Regions from separate parts of the Kitasatospora sp. NPDC127035 genome, predicted to be linked through region 4. Evidence: predicted binding sites of a transcription regulator. Region 4 holds the regulator's gene; each other region holds the start of a gene.

Region 1 (5,911 bases), on a different contig from region 4:
GATCTTCTCCGGGCTGAAGTCCTGGGCGAGCAGCGCGCGGTCGATCTCCTCCTGGAGGTTCCCGGAGAGGTCCCAGGCCATCGCCTTGAGCCAGGCCACCGAGTCGACCGGGGTCCACTGCTCGGGCTCGTAGTCGCCGTTGACGACGCCGAGCAGGGTGTACTCCAGGGAGGCGCGCGACCCGCCCGGGTGCTCGACGAGCCAGGCGTTGACACCGTCCGCGTAGGCCTGGAGGTACTTCTTGGTCTCGGCCGAGAGCTGGGTGTCGAACTCCTTCTGGGCCACCTGGCGCCAGCCCATGGTGCGGATGAAGGAGTCGGTCTCGACCTGGCCGTCGCCGAACATCTCGGACAGTCGGCCCGCGGTGATGTGCCGCCGGACGTCCATCTCCCAGAACCGGTCCTGCGCCTGGACGTAGCCCTGGGCGCGGAAGAGGTCCTCGGAGGTGTCGGCGTAGAGCTGGGGGATGCCGTTGGCGTCCCGCTTGACGTCGACCGGCGCGCTCAGGCCCGCCACCTTGACGCTGCCGTCGACCTCCGGGAAGGACGCGCGGACCGCGGCCACCCCTCGGTAGCCGCCGTAGCCGGCGCCGGCCACCAGCAGCACGACCAGCACGATCACGATCAGACGGGCGCGCCGGAACTTCTTCGAGCGGGGCATCTGGGTCCTTGCGGTCCTCACTGGGGGGCGGGCGGACATGTCAGGAGCACGGGGCCGTGACAGGGCACCACATTAGGCCGACTCGGCTGGCGGGCGTGCACGGGGGACGCTCACGGTGGAATCGGAGGAGGTCAGAACCCGAGGTGACGGGCCGCACAGCCGGGAAACCTAAAGATATGGCAAAATGTTAGACTGCGTAACGATCCGTAAGGGGAGTAATCGGCGCCGGCCGCCCCCGCCCCTGTCGATCGAGCGCTCCCGGCCTCACCGCCACCAGACACCCCGTCCGCCCCTGCCAGCCCGAGGTGCCCCTGCGTGAATGTCGACCACCTGAACCAGCTGCTCCTCGAATTCTCCGTGATCCTGCTGGTCGCGGTGGTCGCCGTGCGCATCTCGACCAAATCCGGGCTGCCCAGCCTGCTGATCTACCTCGGCATCGGCGTGGCGCTCGGCCAGAACGGGCTCGGCATCACGTTCAACAACGCCGAGCTCACCCAGGTGCTCGGCTACGCCGCCCTGGTGGTGATCCTCGCCGAGGGCGGCCTCAAGACCAACTGGCGCGAGGTCCGGCCGATGATGCCGGCCGCCACCGTGCTCGCCACCGTCGGCGTCGGCGTCAGCGTCTTCGTCACCGCCGCCGGCGCGCACTGGCTGGTCGGCCTCGACTGGCGGACCTCGCTGCTGCTCGGCGCGATCGTCTCCTCGACCGACGCCGCGGCCGTCTTCTCCGTCCTGCGGATGGTCCCGCTGCCGCACCGGCTGACCGGCCTGCTGGAGGCCGAGTCCGGCTTCAACGACGCGCCCGTCGTGATCCTGGTCGTCGCCTTCGCCACCACCGGGGAACTGGACTCCTGGTACGTCCTGATCGGCACCATCCTCGCCGAACTCGCGATCGGCCTCGCGGTCGGCCTGGCGGTCGGCAAGGTCGGCGCCTACGGGATCAAGCACGTCGCCCTGCCGTCCTCCGGGCTCTACCCGATCGCCGTCATGGCGCTCACCGTGCTCGCCTACGCCGGCGGCGCGATGCTGCACGGTTCCGGCTTCCTCGCCGTCTACGTCAGCGCCGTCGTCCTGGGCAACGCCAAGCTGCCGCACGGACCCGCCGTCCGCGGCTTCGCCGACGGCCTGGCCTGGATCGGGCAGATCGGGATGTTCGTGCTGCTGGGCCTGCTCTGCACCCCCGAGACGATGGGCTCGGCCGTGGTGCCGGCGCTGGTGATCGGCGCGGTGCTGGTCTTCGTGGCCCGGCCGCTCTCGGTGGTGACCACCCTCACGCCGTTCCGGCTGCCGGTCCGTGAACAGGCCCTGCTGAGCTGGGCCGGCCTGCGCGGGGCGGTGCCGATCGTGCTCGCCACCATCCCCCTGGTCGCCGGCGCGCCGATGGCCCAGGAGGTCTTCAACATCGTCTTCATCCTGGTCGTGGTCTTCACCCTGCTCCAGGGGCCGACCCTGCCCTGGGTCGCCAAGTGGCTGCGGATCGGCGAGGGCTCGATGGGCCAGGACCTCGGCATCGAGTCGGCGCCGCTGGAGAAGCTGCACGGCCACCTGCTGTCGGTGGCGCTGACGCCGACCTCCCGGATGTCCGGCGTGGAGATCGGCGAACTGCGGCTGCCGGCCGGCGCGGCGGTGACCCTGGTCGTCCGCGAGGGCAACAGCTTCGTGCCGGACAAGGACACGGTGCTGCGCGGCGGGGACGAGCTGCTGGTGGTGACCACCGACGAGGTGAGCGAGGCGGCGGAGCGGCGGCTGCGGGCCGTGGACCGTGGCGGCAAGCTCGCCGGGTGGCTGTACGGGCGGGAGTGAGCCCCCGGGCTCATGGGCGCCGGGGGTCGGGGGCGGGGCGCCGGGCGCCGGGGGGGGGGGGGGGGGCGGGTGGCGCCGCCCGGTGACGCCGGCCCGGCCGTCCGGCCCGGCCGACGCCGTGGGGTGTTCGGCCGGCGTTCACCTTCGATCGACAGGACAGTTTTGGACGAGCCCTGTATTGTGGAGGTAAGCGCGCCATCTACGCGCGTATAGCTACTCGGAATGACACACCCAGCATCTGCCTGATGCAGAGTTGGCGCGACCGTTCGGCGGCCGCGGTCCGGCCCTCGGCGACCCCGCGGCCGGCCCGGTATCTACCCCGGTCGACGCGCGAGAGGACGACTCTCGGCGCCGTCGGGGCTTTTTCATGCCCTGCCGCGCTACCAGGCAGTAGGAAGGACCGACCGTGACGGCCCGCCGAACGGTCGACGACACCATGCCCGGGCACGACCTGCCCGCCGCGCCCGGGGACCGCGCCGACGCCGCCCCCACCCGGGTCGGGTACGGCGCGCTGCTGCGCACCCCCGGCGTGTGGACGTTCCTCGTCCCCGCCTTCGCCGCCCGGCTCCCCTACGCGATGCTCAGCCTCGGCATCCTGCTGCTGATCCGCGACACCCACGGCTCCTACGGCACCGCCGGCACCGCCGCCGCCGTCTCGGCCGTCGCCCAGGCCCTGGTCGGGCCGCAGACCGGCCGGCTGGCCGACCGCCTCGGCCAGGCCGCCGTCCTGGTGCCGACCGTCGTGGTGCACGCCGTCTCGGTCGGTGCGCTGATCGCCCTGGCACTCGGCCACGCGCCGGTCTGGAGCCTCTTCCTCGCCGCCGCGGCGGCCGGCGCCTCCGTGCCGCAGATCGGCGCGATGGTCCGGGCCCGCTGGGTGGCCAGGCTGTCGGCGGAGGGCACGCCGCCGGCCAAGCTGAACACCGCCTTCGCCTTCGAGTCCGTGACCGACGAGTTCACCTTCGTGATCGGCCCGGTGCTGGCCTCCGCCATCGCCACCACGGTCAACCCGGCCTCCGGACTGATCGTCGAGGCCACGCTGACCGTCGTCGGCGGGCTCGCCTTCGCCGCCCAGCGACGCACCGCGCCCGCGCTGCACCCGGCCGTTCCGGGCGCCCGCCGGGTCTCCGCCCTCGCCTCGCCCGGCGTCCGACTGCTGGCCGGCGCGTTCCTGGGCGTCGGCACCGTCTTCGGCGCGATGCAGGTCTCCGTCGCCGCGTTCACCGAGTCGGCCGGACAGCCCGGGGCCAGCGGCACCGTGTACGGGATCTTCGCCGGTGGGTCGATGCTGGCCGGCGTGCTGTACGGCATGATCGCCTGGCGGCACGCCGCCCGGCACCGGATGCTCGCGAGCTACGCCCTCCTGGTCATCGGCTGCTCGACGCTCTGGGCGATGCCCAACCTGGTCTCGCTGGCCGTCGCCGGCCTGTTCTGCGGTCTCGCCATCGCACCGACCCTGATCACCGGCTACACGCTGGTCGAGACGCTGGTCGAGGACGGCGCCAAGACCGAGGCGTTCACCTGGCTGACCGGCGCCATCGGGCTGGGCCTGGCGGTCGGGTCGATGGTCGCCGGGCAGCTGGTCGACGGGAGCGGCCCGTCGGCCGGGTTCCTGGTGCCGGTGGCCGGCGCCGGGCTGGGCCTGGTCGCGCTGGTCTCCCTGCGGGGGCTGCTGGTCGCGCCGGGGACCCGGAGCGCGGCAACCGCCGACGCGGGCGCCGCGCCCGGTCCGGGCACGGGCGCGGGCGCCGCTCCGCAGCTGGTGGGCGCCGCCAAGGGCTGATCGCCGGGCGGCGCGGGGCGGCGTCCCGCCGACGGGCCGGACTCATCTCACACCCGAGTCGCTGGACTGATCCAGCGGAATGCCGCATCATTGACCATCGTTAGCACTCATCAGGCGAGAGTGCCAGGAGGAAGACAAGTGCCCACGTACCAGTACCAGTGCACCGAGTGCGGCAACGGCCTGGAGGCGGTGCAGAAGTTCACCGACGAGCCGCTGACCACCTGCCCCGACTGCGAGGGGCGCCTGCGCAAGATCTTCTCCGCCGTGGGTGTGGTCTTCAAGGGCTCCGGTTTCTACCGGACCGACAGCCGCTCCTCCTCCAGCAGCTCGGTGAGCACCGGCTCGTCGACCCCCTCGTCGACGTCGACCTCGTCGTCGTCCTCCTCGTCGGGCGGCTCCGCGCCCGCGGCGAGCCCCGCTCCCGCAGCGGGCTGACCGCCCCGACGAAGCCCGGACTGCCGGACTGCCGAGACAGAACGACCGAACGGCCCGTCGACCCGCAATATGCGGGTCCGGCGGGCCGTTCGCATTCCCGGATTCTCTCAATTCCCCCGAACGGCGCAGAAGTGCACCCGTTCGGCGGAGGCCGGTCCTCCCCGGGCCCGAGTTTTCCACAGGGCAGGGAAAGGGGCTTCCGACCACCGGGCCGGCGGCCCAGAGTGTGCGTCACGAGAAGCCGGCCCGCCGCCACCCGGAAACGGACCCGGTGGGGGCCGGCACCCTGCGACCACCGGTGGTGCCCGTGCCGACCAGGAACCCCTCCCGCCCGCTCCCCTTCCCGCTGCCGCCACTGCCCGCGCCGAGCGTCCCGCCACGACAGCCGGTGCCGTCGTTCCCGCCGATCAGGCGCGGAGCCGGGCGCGGACACCGGCTCCGACAGGCGCTCCGGCAGGGCCCAGGGGCCCTGGCCGTCCTCGTGCTCGCGGCGGCCGTGGCACTCACCTTCGGCCCCGCGCGAGCGGGCCTGCCACCGCCGGAGACGGCCTCCGTCCACCGAACGGGTTGTCAATCAGAGGGAGCTGAAGATCACCCGTAACCGGATTTCGACTTCGTCGTTCACGCGGCATGAAAGGCTTCAAGGAATTCCTGCTGCGTGGAAATGTCGTCGAGCTGGCCGTCGCCGTGGTCATCGGCGCCGCTTTCACCAACATCGTCAACGCCTTCGTCAAAGGCGTGATCAACCCGATCGTCGGCGTGTTCGGCGCCAAGGATCTCGCGGCCTACACCTCCTGCCTCAAGGGGCCCTGTGAGGTGACCGCGGCCGGTGAGGTCACCACCGGCATCCTCATCCTCTGGGGCAGCGTGCTGAGCGCGGTCCTGCAGTTCCTGATCACCGCCGCCGTCGTCTACTTCTGCCTGATCCTGCCGATGACCACCTATGCCGCCCGGCGCAAGACGCCGGCCGAGATCCGGGCGGAGGCCGAGGCCAAGGAGGTCCTCCTGCTCACCGAGATCCGCGACGCCCTGGTCACCCGGACCCTCTGAGGCGAACCGGGCCCGGCCGCCGGTCAGTCGCCGTGGTGCGGCGGGCGCTGGCTCAGGTACCAGTCCAGCCCCCGCCCACCGCTCTCCCCCGCCTCCGGGCGGCTGCCCCAGCCCGCGTCGGTGTCGTCCCGGGACTGCTGGTCCAGCGGGTCCCGGAAGACCAACCGCGCCCGGTCCGCC
Region 2 (5,911 bases), on a different contig from region 4:
CGCAGCCGCGTCAGCTGCGGACTGTCCGGCTTGAGGGCGGCGTCGACCACGACGGCGCCGGGCGGGGCCTCCGGACGGTAGGCGGCGCGTTCCTGCGCGTCGGTACCGGTGGTGTAGACGCCGACGGCGACGGCCCCGGCGACGGCGGCCAGCACGGCGGCCACGGCCGGCGCGGTCCGGCCGCGGTGGCGGGCCGAGTCGCGCAGGGCGAGCCGGGGGCCGAGCGGGAGCCGGCGGGCCAGCCTGCCGAACAGGGCGATCAGCATCGGGGTGAACAGCAGCAGGCCCATTTCGGCGGTGGCCGCTCCGGCCAGTACCGAGAGGGTCCGGGCGGTGAAGCTCCCGACCACCGGCATGCCGGCACTGGAGTACGTGCCGACCCCGTAGACCGCCACGGCCGCGCCGGCGCCGACCAGCAGCAGACCCACGACCGGGGCCCAGCGGCTGGGGGCGGTGACGGTGTCGCGGCCGGTGAGACCGGCCACCACGTCACGGCGGGCTGCCTGCACGGCGGGCAGCACGGCGGCCAGCAGTGCGGTGAGGACGCCGACGCCGGCGATCGCCAGCAGGTCGACCGGGGCGAGCGCGAAGTGTCCGAAGCGGCTGCCGCCCGCCTCCTCGGCCCAGGGCCGGACGGCGGCGACCAGTCCGGTGCCGAGTCCGACACCGAGCGCGGCACCGGCCAGCCCGAGCACCAGCCCGGCGCCGAGGACCACGGCGCGGACGTGGCCGCGGTGGCCTCCGGCCGCCCCGATCAGGGCGAGCTGGCGGCGCGAGCGGCGGGCGCCCACGGCGAACGCGGGGCCGGCCAGCAGCGCGACCTCCAGCAGTGCCATCCCGACGACGGTGACGAGCACGACGGTCCGGTTGTCCGTGGCGGCCGTGAGGTCCACCGGCCGGTCCAGCTGGTAGGGGACGGCGGACCGGGCGGGCGGGTCGAGGGTGACGGCCCGGGAGGTGACGGTGAAGCCGTACCTGTTGAACTCCTGGACCTTGGCCCAGTCGAGCCGTCCACCGGCGGGCAGCCGCACCAGCCACTGCTCCGGCGGGGCGCCCTCGTCGGCGACCGGGGCGGTGATCCCGGCGGTCTTCGGCGCCATCGCCGCCGTGAGCGGGGCGACCACCTCGCCGGGGCGGCCGACCAGCTCCACCTTGTCCAGGTCCCCGGGGTGCTCGACCACGCCGGTCAGGGTGAACGGGGTCGCCAGGCCCTTGAGCGTGGTGGCGTCGCCGATCCGCAGCCCGGCCTCGTCGAGGAAGGCCCGGGTGACGGCGGCCTCGTGCGGCGCGGAGGGGGCCCGGCCCTCGACCAGGTCGAGACGGCCGGACCAGTCCTTCGCCGTCAGGTCGGCCTCACCGGTCGAGGTGGTGAACAGGCCCTCCCGGGTCGAGGCGCTGACCTCGGGTCCGGGGGTGGCCGGCAGGAGCACGGCCCCGGGCGGCAGCAACCCGGCGACCAGGGCGGCCGGGGCCGTCGCGGCGGCGCGCTGCTGCTCGGCGGTGGCCGTCTCCCCGGCCACCAGCACCCGGACGCCGTCCTCGGCGACCGGGGCCTGTTCGACCGCGCGGCCCGGCCGGTAGGCGGTGACCAGCGCGTCGGTGCCGCCCATGAGCCGCTCGGCCCGCTCGCCGGGGGTGAGCTGGCCGCTGCGGTAGACGACGTCGGCGCCGGTGACACCGAGGACGGGCAGGGCGATCATGGCGACGACGAGGGCGCTGCGGCCCTTGGCGCGCAGGGCGTCGCGGCGGGCGATGCGCAGCGCGACGCGCAGGGCGGAGAGCCTCATCGACCGGCTCCGTTCCGGCTGGAGAGCAGCATCAGGGTCTCGGCGTCCCGGCCGATGCTCTCGTCGACGATCCGGCCGTCGCGAAGGAAGACCACGCGGTCGGCCCAGACGGCGTGCCGGGGTTCGTGCGTGACCATCATGGCGGCGGCGCCGGCGTCGCAGCGGGCCCGCAGCACCGCGAGGACGGCCTCCCCGGTGGCGGAGTCGAGGGCGCCGGTGGGTTCGTCGGCGAGGACGAGGCGGCGGTCGCCGACGAGCGCGCGGGCGATGGCGACGCGCTGCTGCTGACCGCCGGACATCTCCTCGGGGAAGCGGTCGGCCAGCTCGGCGATGCCCAGTTCGGTGAGTGCGGCCAGTGCCTCGCGGCGGGCGATCCGCCCGGAGGTGCCGTCCAGCTCCCGGGGCAGCGCGATGTTCTCGGCGGCGGTGAGGGCCGGAATCAGGTTGTAGTCCTGGAAGACGTAGCCGACCGAGCGACGGCGGACGGCGGCGAGCCCGGTCCGGCTCAGTCCGCCGAGCTCGACGCCCTCGACCAGCACCTCCCCGCCGGAGGGCCGGTCGAGACCGCCGGCCAGCGTCAGCAGGGTGGACTTGCCGGAGCCGGACGGGCCCATCACGGCGACGAACTCCCCGGGGTGGACGGCCAGGTCGACGCCGCGCAGCGCGTGCACCTCGGACGGGCCCTGCCCGTGCACCCGGGTGACGTTCCGCAGCTGCAGGACGGGCCGGGCCAAATCTGACTGGGACATGCTTCTCCCCCTCGTTTCGCGTGGGCGGACGGCCTCGCGGCCGGCGGCGCCCTACATACCGAGTATGTATACCCCCACCCGAAGGGGTGACTCAAGTGCCCGACATAAGTCGGTAGACTGCATATGCAGGTTACGCGAGTCGGAGCCGCGAAAAAAGCCGCCGCACCCGGAGGCACGGCGGCGGACGAGGAGAAGCGGGGGAACCCGGCAGGGGGAGGGCGGGGGAAGCGGCAGGGGCGGCAAGGAGCACGGCGACAGAGGGGACGGCGGAGACGACCGGGGCAGTGGGCGGCGCCGGAACGGCGGGGGCGTCAGGCGAGCTGCCCGACGGGCGCCACCGCGGCGCCCTGCTTGCCGCAGACCCAGTGCGGCTCGGGGCCCAGCTCCGGCTCCACGCCGAGCGCGTGCGGGTCCCCGTCCGCCGCGCACTCGGCGCAGAGCGGCCAGCGGCCGTAGTTCTCCAGCAGCGCGTCCTGGACGTCCTGGGCGACCAGCCCGAGCACGTACTCGGTGCCGTCCGGCCACTGCTCCAGCCACCAGCGCCGGTGCGTCACGGCCTGCTCGACCAGCGACACCACGGCGGCGTCCGCCACGTCCCGTGCGGTGAGGTCGGCCAGAATCAGCGCCCGTGCGGTGTGCAGCGCCGTCTCGATGTCGTCAGGGGAAGCCATCGGCCCATTCTCCCAAACCCGCCGCCGCCCCGGACGCCCTCCGCACGAGGCCCCGCCGAACCGCCCGGCGCCGCGCCCCCGCAAACGCCCTGCTCCCCCGCAAACGCCGCACGGGCGGCCCCCCGAAGGGGACCGCCCGTGCGGACGAGGAACCGTCCGATCCGAAGGATCAGAAGTCCATGTCACCGCCCGGCATGCCGCCGCCGGCGGCCGAAGCCTTCTCCGGCTTGTCGGCGATGACGGCCTCGGTGGTGAGGAAGAGCGCCGCGATGGAGGCGGCGTTCTGCAGCGCGGAGCGGGTGACCTTCGCCGGGTCGATGATGCCCGCGGCGATGAGGTCGACGTACTCGTTGGTCGCGGCGTTCAGGCCGTGGCCGGCGGGAAGGTTGCGCACCTTCTCCACCACGACGCCACCCTCGAGACCGGCGTTGGTCGCGATCTGCTTGATCGGGGCCTCCAGCGCGATCTTGACGATGTTGGCACCGGTGGCCTCGTCGCCCTCCAGCTCCAGCTTGTCGAACGCGACGGCGGCCTGCAGCAGGGCGACGCCACCACCGGCGACGATGCCCTCCTCGACGGCGGCCTTGGCGTTGCGCACCGCGTCCTCGATGCGGTGCTTGCGCTCCTTGAGCTCCACCTCGGTGGCCGCGCCGGCCTTGATGACGGCCACGCCGCCGGCCAGCTTGGCGAGGCGCTCCTGGAGCTTCTCGCGGTCGTAGTCCGAGTCGCTGTTCTCGATCTCGACGCGGATCTGGCTCACGCGACCGGCGACCTGCTCGCCGTCGCCGCCACCGTCGACGATGGTCGTCTCGTCCTTGGTGATGACCACCTTGCGGGCGGTGCCCAGCAGGTCGAGGCCGGCGCTCTCCAGCTTCAGGCCCACCTCCTCGGCGATCACGGTGCCGCCGGTGAGGATGGCGATGTCCTGGAGCATGGCCTTGCGGCGGTCACCGAAGCCCGGGGCCTTGACGGCGACGGACTTGAAGGTGCCCTTGATCTTGTTCACGACCAGGGTCGACAGGGCCTCGGCCTCGACGTCCTCGGCGATGATGACGAGCGGCTTGCCGCTCTGCATGACCTTCTCCAGCAGCGGCAGGAGGTCCTTGACCGAGCCGATCTTGGAGTTGGCGATCAGGATGTACGGCTCGTCGAAGACGGCCTCCATGCGCTCCAGGTCGGTGGCGAAGTAGGCCGAGATGTAGCCCTTGTCGAAGCGCATGCCCTCGGTGAGCTCAAGCTCCAGACCGAAGGTGTTGCTCTCCTCGACGGTGATGACGCCTTCCTTGCCGACCTTGTCCATGGCCTCGGCGATGAGCTCGCCGATCTGGGTGTCGGCGGCCGAGATGGAGGCGGTGGAGGCGATCTGCTCCTTGGTCTCCACGTCCTTGGCCTGGGCCAGCAGCTGGTCGGAGACGGCGATGACGGCCTTCTCGATACCACGCTTCAGGGCCATCGGGTTGGCGCCGGCGGCGACGTTGCGCAGACCCTCGCGAACGAGCGCCTGGGCCAGCACGGTGGCGGTGGTGGTGCCGTCACCCGCGACGTCGTCGGTCTTCTTGGCGACCTCCTTGACGAGCTCCGCACCGATCTTCTCGTACGGGTCCTCGAGCTCGATCTCCTTGGCAATGGAGACACCGTCGTTGGTGATCGTGGGGGCGCCCCACTTCTTCTCCAGAACGACGTTGCGACCCTTGGGGCCGAGCGTGACCTTCACCGCGTCGGCGAGCTGGTTCATGCCACGCTCAAGGCCGCGGCGAGCTTCCTCATCAAAGGCGATGATCTTGGCCATCTGAAGTGGTCCTCCGGGACACGGTCGACTGCTCGGACCAAGGGGTGCCCGCGACGGACGGCCCTGGTATGCGGGGGTCCCTTCCCCTACCGCTCCCTGGGGCCTCACCGACCCGGTCCGCTTATCACTCTCAAGCTGTGAGTGCTAACGCCAATGATTAGCACTCTAGGTGGGCGAGTGCAAGCCCAATCGGCAATCCGCGAGCGCCTCCGGGGCCCTCCGCACGCCCCCCTCCGGGGCCCCTCCGGCGGTCCCCGTCCGCCTCCGGACGCACCCCCGGACAGGCCGGCGGGCCCGTACGACGTGTGTCGTACGGGCCCGCCGGGAAGCGAGAGGCGCACCAGCCGATGAGCCGAGCCGAACTCCTGGGTGTCGGAAAGGTCAGACCGCCGCGCGGACCATGTCCGCCTGCGGGCCCTTCTGCCCCTGAGAGATCTCGAACTCGACCCGCTGGCCCTCCTCAAGGGTGCGGTAGCCGTCCATCTGGATCGCGCTGTAGTGGACGAAGACGTCCGCACCACCGTCGACCGCGATGAAGCCGTAGCCCTTCTCCGCGTTGAACCACTTGACGGTGCCCTGAGCCATTCCGAACTCCCCTAGTGCTGTGCTGGCCCTTCACGTGCCCGCAGGTCTGCGGGCCCGGGTCTGGTTGGAGGCCGGCCCGGGGAACCCCCCCTGGGCGCAACCGCGCACGCCACAATCCCCCCGACGCCGCCGGACGGTATCCGGCGAACGGGCGATTGCGTCGACCGCGGCTGAATGTATCCGGATCGACGCCCTCTGCAACAGGGTCAACGGTTGGGAATTCCCCGGCATGATCAAGGGACAGCCCGGGAGTAATCGGGAGGAAGGCCGCCTTTCCTCCCGGACATAGCGGACGGAATGCCCGAAATCCGCTCCAGAATTCTGACACCG
Region 3 (5,911 bases), on a different contig from region 4:
TGCCCTCGGTGAAGTCCAGCTCCACGCCGAAGGTGTTCGACTCCTCGACGGTGATGACACCGTCCTTGCCGACCTTGTCGATCGCCTCGGCGATGAGCTCGCCGACCTGGGTGTCCTGCGCGGAGAGGGTCGCGACGGCGGCGACGTCGTCCTTGCCCTCGATCTCGCGGGCGATGGACAGCAGGTGCTCGGAGACGGCGGCGACGGCCTTGTCGATGCCCTTCTTCAGGGCGGCCGGGCCGGCACCGGCGGCGACGTTGCGCAGACCCTCGTTCACCAGGGCCTGGGCCAGCACGGTGGCGGTGGTGGTGCCGTCACCCGCGACGTCGTTGGTCTTGGTGGCGACCTCCTTGACGAGCTGCGCGCCAAGGTTCTCGTACGGGTCGTCGAGCTCGACCTCACGGGCGATGGTGACACCGTCGTTGGTGATGGTCGGAGCACCGAACTTCTTGTCGATGACGACGTTGCGGCCCTTGGGGCCGATGGTCACCTTGACGGTGTCGGCCAGCTTGTTGACACCGCGCTCCAGCGAGCGGCGCGCGTCCTCGTTGAACTGCAGGATCTTCGCCATGTTCCCTATTCCCTCGGGGCTGCGGCCGTCGCGGCCGCTCGACTACGTGAACCAACAACCACGCCCCGGGCCCCTGTCACTAGGGACACGGATCCGGGGCGGGTCGGGACGTCTTACTTCTCGGTGCTGCTTACTTCTCGATGATGGCGAGAACGTCGCGCGCCGAGAGGACGAGGTACTCCTCGCCCTGGTACTTCACCTCGGTGCCGCCGTACTTCGAGTACAGGACGATGTCACCGACGGCGACGTCGAGCGGCAGACGCTGGCCGTCCTCGAAGCGACCCGGGCCGACAGCCAGGACGACGCCCTCCTGGGGCTTCTCCTTGGCCGTGTCCGGGATAACCAGGCCGGAGGCCGTGGTGGTCTCGGCGTCGAGCGGCTGGACCACGATGCGGTCCTCGAGCGGCTTGATGGCAACCTTGCTGCTGGTGGTCACGTCCGAGCTCCCCTTCGGAGATTACGGGGCTTACTAACGGGTAGGGGCGAACCTGCGGATCTGCCGTCGCGGGGGTCAGAAACGCCTCTTCGCGTTAGCACTCCCCCCGTGGAGAGTGCTAGGCATGACCATAGGCCGCGGTTAGCACTCAGTCAACCAGAGTGCCAACGGCGCGCCCCCGGACCCCGGGATACGGGCGAGTAGCCGCACTCGCGTTCGGGTCGTTCCCCCGACCGCACACGCGTCCCGTGATCGAGACCTCCGGACGCACCGGCCCGTCCCGGCGCACCGACCGGGGAGAATGGGCCCGTGGAGACCGACAACCTGCAGCCCCTGCTGACCGACCGGGGCCAGGCCCTGCTCGCCGAACTGCGCGAGTTCGCGCCGGAGGAGGAGCTGGCGCTGGCCACCCGGCTGCGCAGGGAGCACCCCGCCGAGCTGGTGTCCGCCGCCTTCGGGCAGGCCCGGCTCCGGCAGCGGGCGCGGGCCAAGTTCGGTGCGGACGCCGATCTCATGTACTTCACGCCCGACGGCGTCGAGCAGTCCACCCGGCGCAGCGTCGCCGAGTGGCGGGCCCACCGCTTCGCGGACCTCGGCGTGCGGCGGCTGGCCGACCTCTGCTGCGGGGTCGGCGGCGACGTGCTGGCACTGGCCCGGGCGGGGATCGAGGTCCTCGCCGTCGACCGGGACCCGGCCGCCTGCGCGGCCACTGCGGCCAACGCGGCCGCGCTGGGCCTGACCGACCTGGTCGAGGTGCGCTGCGCGGACGTCGCCGACATCGACGTCACCGGCTACGACGCGGTCTTCACCGACCCGGCCCGGCGCACCGCGCGCGGCCGGGTCTTCGACCCCGAGGCGTACGCCCCGCCGCTCTCCTGGGCGATCGGGGCCGGCCGGCGCACCCCGATCGGCGCGCTCAAGGTGGCACCGGGCATCCCGCACGAGGCGGTGCCGGCCGACGCCGAGGCCGAGTGGGTCTCCGACCACGGCGACGTCAAGGAGGCGGTGCTCTGGTTCGGCACCGGGGCCGCCGGCCCGCACCGCGCCACCCTGCTCCCCGGCCGGACGAGCCTGACCGGCGGCGACCTGCCCGACCCGCAGGCCGGCCCGGTCGGCCGCTACCTGTACGAGCCGGACGGCGCGGTGATCCGGGCCCACCTGGTCGCCGAGGTGGCCGGGCAGGTGAACGGCCGGCTGATCGACCCGAAGATCGCCTACGTCACCTCGGACGAGCTGGTCGCCACCCCGTACGCGCACGCCTTCGAGCTGACCGACGTGCTGCCGTTCCACATCAAGAAGCTGAAGGCGCTGCTGCGCGAGCGGGGCGTCGGCACGGTGGTGATCAAGAAGCGCGGAATGGCGATCACCCCGGAGGAGCTGCGCCGCCAGCTGAAGCCGTCAGGCCCGAACTCCGTCACGGTGATCCTCAGCCGGACCGACAACGGGCCGCTGATGATGCTCGGACAGCCCGTCCGGGCCGACGCTCAGGCGGCGGGCGACTCGATGTAGTCCTCCAGCCGGGCCACCGCGAAGCCCTGCTCCTGGATCCGGGCCAGCATCTCGCCGAACATCTGCGTCATCGTCTCGCCCTTGAGGTCCTTCGGGCCCCGGAAGTGGGCCAGGACGATGTCACCGGGCCGGAGCTTCTTGTCCGCCGCCTGGTACTGCATGTCGTGGATCTGCATCGACTCCCGCCAGAGCACGACGGCCCTCGGTCCGCACTGCTGCACCGCGTCGTTGAGCGCCGCCGTGTGGGCGCCGTCGCCGTACGGCGGCCGGAAGAGCAGCGGGGCGGTGCCGTACTGCTGGGTGAAGGCGGTCTGGGCGTCGCAGATCTCGGACCGCTGTCTCTCCGGCGTGACCTTGCTCAACTGGGCGTGGCCCACGGTGTGGTTGTGGACGTGGTTGCCGAGCGCCTGGAGCCGCTTAAAGTAGCCGTAGTCGTCCTTGACGACGTCGCGGGTCAGGAACATCGAGACGGGCACCTTGAGGTCGGTCAGCATCTCGACGAACCGCGGGTCCTTCTCGGCGCCGTCGTCGATGGTGACGAAGACGACCTTGTCGGTGGTCCGCACCTCGCTGAACACCGGGACGGGCCCGCTCCGCCGGAGCTTCACCGGCTTGTCGGCCGGCGCCGGCGGCGCGGGCGGCAGCGGCTTGAGGTTCCACTTGGCCCAGGCGGCCGGATCCCCGGCGGCGGGAACGGGGGCGGGGGCCGGCGGCGGCGTCACGGGCTGCTGCGGCGCGGCCGAGGAGGCGGCGGCGCCCCGGTCGGCCGGGGTGGAGACCGCCGCGGCGGGCGGGCCGCCGGTCCCGCCGCCGCTGCCGCACCCGGAGACGGCGGTGAGCAGCGCCATCGCCCCCACCGCGTACGTCGTCGTCCTGCCCCGCCCGTGCCTCTTCACCGCGCCGTGCTCCCCGGTCCCGTCCAGCGATCTCATCGCCTTGCACGGTAACGGTCACGTGTTCGGTTCCCGGTCGGGCCTTCGAGCAGCCGATCGGCGGGGGTGGAGGCGGGTCGGGCGGCGGGGTCGGACGGCGCGGGGTCGGACGGCGCGGGGCGGGGGCTACTCCACGTGCTCGCTGGTGAAGGACCACCGGTGGACCGGACGGCCCAGCAGCCCGGCGGGCGGCTCGACCACCGGCACCGGCTCGCCGGTCCACCAGGTGATCAGCAGCACGCGCTCGCCCGGAGCGGCGAACAGCTCGGTGCGGACCAGCCCGGCCGTACCGCGCAGCGCGGGCAACGCGACCTCGCGCACCCAGGCGGAGAGCTCGGCGGCGCGTCCGTCGGCCGCCCGGGCCTCCCACATCGCGGCGGTGGTGGTCACTTCTGCTGCCCGGTCAGCGCGTCGTACGCCTGGCCGTGGACGTCGCCGTGCACGGCTGCGGCGTCCGGCACGTGGACCTCGGTGACCGGCAGCGAGGAGTCGGCCGACAGGGCGAGGGAGGACGGCGCGCGGTTGCGCCAGACCATCTCGGCGCCGAGCGCGGCGACCATCGCGCCGTTGTCGGTGCACAGGCCCGGCCGCGGCACCCGCAGCCGGATACCGGCCTTGTCGCAGCGCTGCTGGGCCATCTCGCGCAGCCGCGAGTTCGCCGCCACGCCGCCGCCGATCATCAGGTGGTCGACGCCGCTGTCCTTGCACGCCTTGACCGCCTTGCGGGTCAGCACGTCGGTGACGGCCTCCTGGAAGGACGCCGCGACGTCCGCGACCGGCACCTCCTCCCCGGCCCGGCGCTTCGCCTCGACCCAGCGGGCGACGGCGGTCTTCAGCCCGGAGAAGGAGAAGTCGTACTCCGGGTCCCTGGGGCCGGTCAGGCCGCGCGGGAAGGCGATCGCCCCGGGGTCACCCTCGCGGGCCCTGCGGTCCACCACCGGGCCGCCGGGGAAGCCCAGTCCGAGCACCCGGGCGACCTTGTCGAAGGCCTCGCCTGCCGCGTCGTCGATGGTCGCGCCGAGCGGGCGGACGTCACTGGTGATGTCCGCGCTGAGCAGCAGCGAGGAGTGCCCGCCGGAGACCAGCAGGGCCATCGTCGGCGACGGCAGCCGGCCGTGCTCCAGCTGGTCCACGCAGATGTGCGAGGCGAGGTGGTTGACCCCGTAGAGCGGCTTGTCGAGGGCCCACGCGTACGCCTTGGCGGCGCTCACGCCGACCAGCAGCGCGCCCGCCAGGCCCGGGCCGGCCGTGACGGCGATGCCGTCCAGGTCGCCGGCCTTGACGCCGGCGGTCTCCAGGGCGCGCTCGATGGTCGGGACCATCGCCTCCAGGTGCGCGCGGCTGGCGATCTCGGGGACGACGCCGCCGAACCGGGCGTGGTCGTTGACGCTGGAGGCGACCGCGTCGGCGAGCAGGGTGGTGCCGCGCACGATGCCGACGCCGGTCTCGTCGCAGGAGGTCTCGATACCGAGGACGAGCGGTTCGTCAGCCATGGCGGGTGTCCTTCTTCACATCCGGTCGCGGGAGGTCCGCGGATTCGTCGAGGCCGTCGGGGCCCTCAGGGCCGTCGGGGTCGTCGGGGGCGTCGCCGTCGGGAAGCTCGTCCCCCTCGGGCGCGTCGCCGTCGTCGAGGTCGGCCGGGTCGTCGGGGGCGTCGCCGTCGGGAAGCTCGTCCCCCTCGGGCGCGTCGCCGTCGTCGAGGTCGGCCGGGTCGTCGCGGTCGGCGAGGTCGAGGCGCATCACCAGGGCGTCGACGTTGGCGGGCTGGTAGTAGCCGCGCCGGATGCCGACCGGTTCGAAGCCGAAGCGCTCGTACAGCCGCTGGGCGCGCGGGTTGTCCACCCGGACCTCCAGCAGCAGCTCGACGCACCCGCGTCGGACCGCCTCCCGGACCAGGTCGGTGAGCAGGGCCGTACCGAGGCCGGTCCCCTGCCGGCGCCCGTCGACGGCGATGGTCTGCACGTCGCCCTCGCCGGCCACCGCCATCAGTCCGGCGTAACCGACGACGGCGCCGTCCGGGGTGGCGGCGACGGTGTAGTGGCGGGTGCCGCCGGGGTGGGTCTCGGCCAGCTCGGACCAGTACATCCCGGTGGACCAGGCGTCCTCGGGGAAGAGCTCCAGCTCCAGCTCCATCACCGGGGCGATGTCCCACCAGCGCATCGGGCGCAGGGTGACGGCCCCGGGGGCGTCCGCGGCCGGGACGGCCGGAGCGGGGCCGGTGGTACTCGGGCCGGTCACGCCGGGAGCACCGCCTTGTAGCCGGCCGGCACCTGCGCGTCCGGCCGGCGCAGGTAGAGCGGGGCGTTCGGCAGCAGCTCGCGGCCGGCGGCCAGCTCGGCGACGGCGAAGTCGGCGAGCGCACCGGCCGAGACGTGCTCGGGTCCCTGCGCGCCGGGGAAGGCGTCCGGGTAGAGCAGCGCACCGGCGCCGACGGACCGCGGCAGCGGGGTCAGCTCGGCCGGG
Region 4 (5,911 bases):
GCACGCCGAACAGCTGGTCGAGGTCGGGCCGCACGGGCTTGGTGCGGCCGAACAGGGCGTCCAGGATTCCCACGGTGGTCCCTTTCCCGGAGGAGGAGGCGGTTCAGTGGCCGAGCCGGGTGGAGATCTCGGCCAGCTGCTCCAGCCGCTGCTCCAGCGTCGGGTGGGTGGAGAGCAGCCGGCCGGCGGTCTCCCGGGCGCTCAGCGCGGGGGCGAAGTAGAAGGCGTTGTAGGCCTGCGCCTGGCGCAGGTCCCTGGTCGGGATGGCGGCGATCTGGCCGGTCACCTTGGTGAGCGCCGAGGCCAGCGCGCTGGGACGGCCGGTGAGCTGGGCGGCGGCCCGGTCGGCCGCCAGCTCCCGGTAGCGGGAGAGCAGCCGGGTCAGCAGGAAGCTGATCGCGTACACGACCACCGACACCAGCGGGACGATCAGGGCGGCGATCGCGGCGTTGGAGTCGTTGCTGTTGCGGCCGCCGCCCATGAACCCGCCGTACATGGCGATCCGGGTCATGGCTCCGGCGAGGACACCGAGGAACCCGGCGACGGTCATCACCGCGACGTCCCGGTGGGCGACGTGGGACAGCTCGTGGGCGAGCACGCCCTCCAGTTCCTCCGGCTCCAGCCGGCGCAGCAGCCCGGTGGTGACGCAGACCACCGCGTTCTTCGGGTTGCGGCCGGTGGCGAAGGCGTTCGGCATGTCGTTGTCGGCGACCGCCACCCGGGGTTTGGGCATGTCGGCCAGCGCGCAGAGCCGGTCGACGGTGCCGTGCAGCTGCGGGTACTGCTCGGGGGTGACCCGGTGCGCCCCCATGGCCCGTTCGGTGATCTTGTCGCTGAACCAGAACTGGGCGACGAACAGGCCGCCCGAGATCAGGACGACGATCGGCCAGGCGCCGCGCAGCAGCACGATCAACAGCCCGGTGAATCCGACGTACAGCAGCCCGATCACGAACATCGTGCCGACCATCCGGCCGGTCAGGCCGCGGTCCGGCGCGAAACGGGAGTGCTGGCCCGAGGTCGACATCGCTGGTCCTCCGTTCGCCGTCCGCTTCCGATGCTGCCACCAGGCCGGGCCCGCGGCATCACCCGCGCGCCGCGAACTGCGGGCAGGATCACTCCGGCCGGGCCGTTCCTGCCGTCGGACCCGGGCCTTACACTGGCAGGTAGGGTCCTGGCACTCGTATGTTCCGAGTGCCAAGCCCGGTTCCTCCCGGAACGGGCGAAGCGGCTCGAAACGGACACATGTCATATCGGACAACGCGTGAAGACGGAGGTGCGTGCCCATGGCCGGTGAGGTCCGCCAGCTGGACGACCGCAAACTCGCGGTGCTTCGCGCCATCGTCCAGGACTACGTGGGGACGGAGGAGCCGGTCGGCTCCAAGGCCCTCGTGGAACGGCACAACCTCGGGGTCTCCCCGGCGACCGTCCGCAACGACATGGCCGCGCTGGAGGAGGACGGTTACATCCACCAGCCGCACACCAGCGCCGGGCGCATCCCCACCGACAAGGGGTACCGCCTGTTCGTGGACCGGCTGGCCGAGGTCAAGCCGATGAGCGCGCCCGAGCGGCGGGCGATCCGGCACTTCCTGGACGGGGCGGTCGACCTCGACGACGTGGTCGCCCGTACGGTGCGGCTGCTCGCCCAGCTGACCCGCCAGGTCGCGGTGGTGCAGTACCCCTCGCTCTCCCGGTCCACCGTGCGGCACATCGAGCTGGTCGCGCTGGCCCCGGCCAAGGTGATGCTGGTGCTGATCACCAACACCGGCCGGGTCGAGCAGCGGATGGTGGACTGCCCCGGGGCGGTGGGCGAGACCGTCCTGGCCGACCTCCGGGCCCGGATCAACGTGCGGGCCGCCGGACAGCGGCTCCCCGAGGTCCCGGGACTGCTGGAGGACCTTCCCGCGCAGTTCGAGGCGGGGGACCGGCCGACCGTCGCGACGGTCCTGGCGACGCTCTTCGAGGCGCTCGCCGAGCAGAACGAGGAACGGATCATGCTGGCCGGCACGGCCAACCTGACCCGTTTCGGCCACGACTTCCCGTTGACCATCCAGCCGGTGCTGGAGGCACTGGAGGAACAGGTCATCCTGCTCCGCCTCCTGGGTGAGACCGCGGACGCCGGGATGACGGTCCGGATCGGGCGTGAGAACGCCTACGAGGGCCTCAATTCCACCTCCGTCGTCTCGGTCGGTTACGGTTCGGGCGACGAGAGCGTGGCCAAACTGGGTGTGATCGGTCCGACCCGGATGGACTATCCGGGCACAATGGGGGCGGTGCGAGCGGTGGCACGGTACGTGGGCCAGATCCTGGCCGAGTCGTAGGAACGGCCACCGTCAGGACCCTGACGGTGGTTCCAGTCGCAAGCACTTCTACAGGCGGAACAAGCGGAGCATTTGGTGGCCACGGACTACTACGCGGTACTCGGCGTCCGACGGGATGCGGGGCAGGACGAGATCAAGAAGGCGTTCCGGCGCCTGGCACGCGAACTGCACCCGGACGTCAACCCGGACCCGAAGACGCAGGAGCGGTTCAAGGAGATCAACGCCGCCTACGAGGTGCTCTCCGACCCGCAGAAGCGCCAGGTCTACGACCTCGGCGGTGACCCGCTGTCGCCGAACGGCGGCGCGGGCGGCTTCGGCGCGGGCGCGGCGGGCTTCGGCTTCTCCGACATCATGGACGCCTTCTTCGGCGCCGCCTCGGGCCAGCGCGGCCCGCGGTCGCGGACCCGCCGGGGCCAGGACGCCATGATCCGGCTGGAGATCACCCTGGAGGAGGCCGCTTTCGGCACCACCAAGGAACTCCAGGTCGACACGGCCGTCACCTGCACCACCTGCAGCGGCGAGGGCGCGGCCCCCGGCACCTCCGCGCAGACCTGCGACATGTGCCGCGGCAAGGGCGAGGTCTCCCAGGTCACCAGGTCCTTCCTGGGCCAGGTCATGACCTCCCGCCCCTGCCCGCAGTGCCAGGGCTTCGGCACCGTCGTGCCCACCCCGTGCCCGGAGTGCGCCGGCGACGGCCGGGTCCGCGCCCGCCGCACCCTCACCGTCAAGATCCCCGCCGGTGTCGACAACGGCACCCGGATCCAGCTGGCCGGCGAGGGCGAGGTCGGCCCCGGCGGCGGCCCGGCCGGCGACCTCTACGTCGAGATCGCCGAGACCGCCCACACGGTGTTCCAGCGGCGCGGCGACGACCTGCACTGCACCGTCACCATCCCGATGACGGCCGCCTCGCTCGGCACCCAGGTGCCGTTGCAGACCCTGGACGGGCTGGAGGAGGTCGACATCCGGCCCGGCACCCAGTCCGGACAGTCGATCCCGCTGCACGGTCGCGGCATCACCCATCTGCGCGGCGGCGGTCGGGGCGACCTGATAGTGCACGTCGAGGTGCAGACGCCCTCCAAGCTCGACCCCGAGCAGGAGGACCTGCTGCGCCGCCTCGCGGTGCTGCGCGGTGAGGAGCGGCCGTCCGGCCAGTTCGCGCCCGGGCAGCAGGGCCTGTTCTCCCGCCTGAAGGACGCCTTCAACGGCCGCTGACGGCTCCGGCGCCCGGCACTCCGCGACCTCCGTCGCCGGGGTGCCGGGCGCCGTCGTTCCACCGCCCGACCCATTCCGGAGGAAGACCCCATGACCGCGCCCGTGTTCGTCGTCGAGACCGAGCGGATCGCCACCGCCGCCCCCGGCGTGCTGGTCCGGCTGGACGGGCCCGAGGGGCGGCACGCGGCGGCGGTGAAGCGGCTGGAGGCGGGCGAGGCCGTGACCCTGGCCGACGGGCTCGGCCTCGGGGTGGACGGCACCGTCGCGGCGGTGCACGGCAAGGACGCGATCGAGGTGACGGTGACGGCCGTCCGCCGCGAGGCCGAGCCGGCGCCCCGGATCGTCGTGGTCCAGGCGCTGCCCAAGGGCGACCGCGGCGAGCTGGCGGTGGAGACCATGACCGAGGTCGGGGTGGACGTGGTGATCCCCTGGTCGGCCTCCCGCTGCATCACCCAGTGGAAGGGCGACCGCGGCGCCAAGGCGCTCGCCAAGTGGCGCGCCACCGCGCGGGAGGCCGGCAAGCAGTCCCGCCGGCTGCGGTTCCCCGAGGTCCGCGAGCCGCTGACCACCCGGCAACTGGTCCCGGTGCTGGCCGGCGCGGCGTTCGCCGCCGTGCTGCACGAGGAGGGCGCCGAGCCGCTGGCCGGGGCCGTGCTCCCGGACTCCGGGGACCTCGTGCTGGTGGTCGGCCCCGAGGGCGGCGTCTCCCCGGAGGAGCTGGCGGCCTTCGCCGAGGCCGGGGCGAAGCCGTTCCGGCTCGGCCCGTCGGTGCTGCGCACCTCCACGGCAGGGGTGGCGGCCGGGGCCCTGCTGCTGGGCCGCACCGGCCGCTGGAGCTGAGCCGACCGCACCGGGCCGTTCGAGCGGGGCGGCGGGCCGGGCGACCCCCGGATCCCCGGTCCCCCGACAGGGGGTCCTGGTCGGCGAAAACCGGGCGTGGGCCGGGCACGGGTGCCTAGGGTGGCGGTGTGAGCGAACCCGAAAGCACCCCCGCCGGCGCCTACCTGCGCCACCCGCACCTCCACGGCGACCTCCTCACCTTCGTCGCCGAGAACGACGTGTGGCTCGCCCCGCTGGACGGCGGCCGGGCCTGGAGACTGACGGCCGATCACCTCCCGGTGCGCCGCCCGAGATTCTCCCCGGACGGGCGGCACGTCGCCTTCACTTCCGCCCGCGACGGCGCACCCGAGGTGCACGTCGTCCCGGTGGACGGCGGCCCGTCCCGACGGCTGACCCACTGGGGCGACGCCCAGACCCAGCTGCGCGGCTGGACCCCGGACGGCCGGCCGATCGCCACCACCGCCGCCGGACAGGGCTCGCTGCGCCGCACCTGGGCCCACGCGGTGCCGCTGGACGGCGGTGAGCCGGAACGGCTGCCGTACGGGCCGGTCGGCGGGCTGTCCTTCGAGGCGGGCGGCTCGGGGGCGCCCCCGGCCGAAGGCGGGGGGAGGGTGCTGCTGGTCTCCGCGTTCGGCGTGGAGCCGGCCTGGTGGAAGCGGTACCGGGGCGGGCGGACCGGCAAGCTGTGGATCGGTACGGAGCGGTTCGACCGGATCCACGAGGAGCTGACCGGGAACATCGACTCGCCGCTCTGGGTGGGGGAGGCGGACCGGGCGAGGATCGCCTTCCTCTCCGACCACGAGGGCGTCGGCGACCTCTGGTCCAGCCTCCCGGACGGCACCGACCTGCGCCGCCACTCCTCCTCCCCGGACGGCTTCTACGCCCGCAACGCCGCCACCGACGGCACCCGCGTCGTCTGGCACACCGCGGGCGACCTCTGGCTGCTGGACGACCTGGCCGACGCGGCGCCGCGGCGCCTCGACGTCCGGCTGGCGGGTCCGCGCACCGGCCGCCGCCCGCGTCCGGTCCCGGCCGCGCACTGGCTGGAGACCGCCGCGCCCGACCGCACCGGCCGGGCCGGCGCCGTCGTGGTGCGCGGGACCGTGCACTGGCTGACCCACCGGGAGGGCCCGGCCCGCGTCCTGGACGAGTCGCCGGGCGTGCGCGGCCGACTCGCCCGCGTGGTGCCCGGTTCGGGCGAGGACGGCGGGCAGGGCGTGGTCTGGGTGACCGACGCCGAGGGCGAGGACGCGATCGAGTACGCCCCCGCGGTGCTCGGCACCGAGCGTCGCCGGCTGGCCGCCGGGCAGCTCGGCCGGGTCCGGTCGCTGCTCGTCTCGCCGGACGGCAAGCAGGTGGCGGTCGGCGCGCACGACGGCCGGGTCCTGCTGGTCGCCCTGACCGACGGCGTCGTGCACGAGCTGGCGCACAGCACCGACGGCGAGGTCAGCGGCCTGGCGTTCAGCCCGGACTCGGCCTGGCTGGCCTGGTCCCAGCCCGCCCTCGGGCCGTGGTCGCTGCGCCAGATCGTGCTGGCCAAC

The links. The regulator HrcA, encoded in region 4, represses chaperone genes, less so after heat shock. The targets are predictions, from matches to a motif close to TTNGCACTCNGNNNNNCNGAGTGCNAA.
Region 1: a site for HrcA is predicted at 4,347-4,373, ahead of ACFWIC_RS14970 (FmdB family zinc ribbon protein). Genes of this name have one in related genera too.
Region 2: a site for HrcA is predicted at 5,154-5,180, ahead of groL (chaperonin GroEL). Genes of this name have one in related genera too.
Region 3: a site for HrcA is predicted at 1,149-1,175, ahead of groES (co-chaperone GroES). Genes of this name have one in related genera too.

What each region holds. Positions count from the first base shown of each region.
Region 1 covers NZ_JBHXDN010000017.1:122,748-128,658, forward strand. The annotation lists gene ACFWIC_RS14955 (penicillin acylase family protein) at 1-660, opposite strand, end outside; gene ACFWIC_RS14960 (potassium/proton antiporter) at 976-2,463, shown strand; gene ACFWIC_RS14965 (MFS transporter) at 2,900-4,246, shown strand; gene ACFWIC_RS14970 (FmdB family zinc ribbon protein) at 4,385-4,681, shown strand; gene mscL (large conductance mechanosensitive channel protein MscL) at 5,312-5,731, shown strand; gene ACFWIC_RS14980 (hypothetical protein) at 5,755-5,911, opposite strand, start outside.
Region 2 covers NZ_JBHXDN010000066.1:8,727-14,637, reverse strand. The annotation lists gene ACFWIC_RS32615 (FtsX-like permease family protein) at 1-1,787, opposite strand, end outside; gene ACFWIC_RS32610 (ABC transporter ATP-binding protein) at 1,784-2,536, opposite strand; gene ACFWIC_RS32605 (hypothetical protein) at 2,848-3,207, opposite strand; gene groL (chaperonin GroEL) at 3,377-4,996, opposite strand; gene ACFWIC_RS32595 (cold-shock protein) at 5,378-5,581, opposite strand.
Region 3 covers NZ_JBHXDN010000061.1:23,283-29,193, forward strand. The annotation lists gene groL (chaperonin GroEL) at 1-571, opposite strand, end outside; gene groES (co-chaperone GroES) at 702-1,007, opposite strand; gene ACFWIC_RS31490 (methyltransferase domain-containing protein) at 1,317-2,516, shown strand; gene ACFWIC_RS31495 (polysaccharide deacetylase family protein) at 2,492-3,448, opposite strand; gene ACFWIC_RS31500 (hypothetical protein) at 3,575-3,838, opposite strand; gene tsaD (tRNA (adenosine(37)-N6)-threonylcarbamoyltransferase complex transferase subunit TsaD) at 3,835-4,941, opposite strand; partial or broken gene rimI (ribosomal protein S18-alanine N-acetyltransferase) at 5,168-5,608, opposite strand; gene tsaB (tRNA (adenosine(37)-N6)-threonylcarbamoyltransferase complex dimerization subunit type 1 TsaB) at 5,683-5,911, opposite strand, start outside.
Region 4 covers NZ_JBHXDN010000024.1:100,962-106,872, reverse strand. The annotation lists gene ACFWIC_RS18845 (hypothetical protein) at 1-73, opposite strand, end outside; gene htpX (zinc metalloprotease HtpX) at 104-1,024, opposite strand; gene hrcA (heat-inducible transcriptional repressor HrcA) at 1,284-2,318, shown strand; gene dnaJ (molecular chaperone DnaJ) at 2,394-3,530, shown strand; gene ACFWIC_RS18825 (16S rRNA (uracil(1498)-N(3))-methyltransferase) at 3,621-4,370, shown strand; gene ACFWIC_RS18820 (S41 family peptidase) at 4,499-5,911, shown strand, end outside.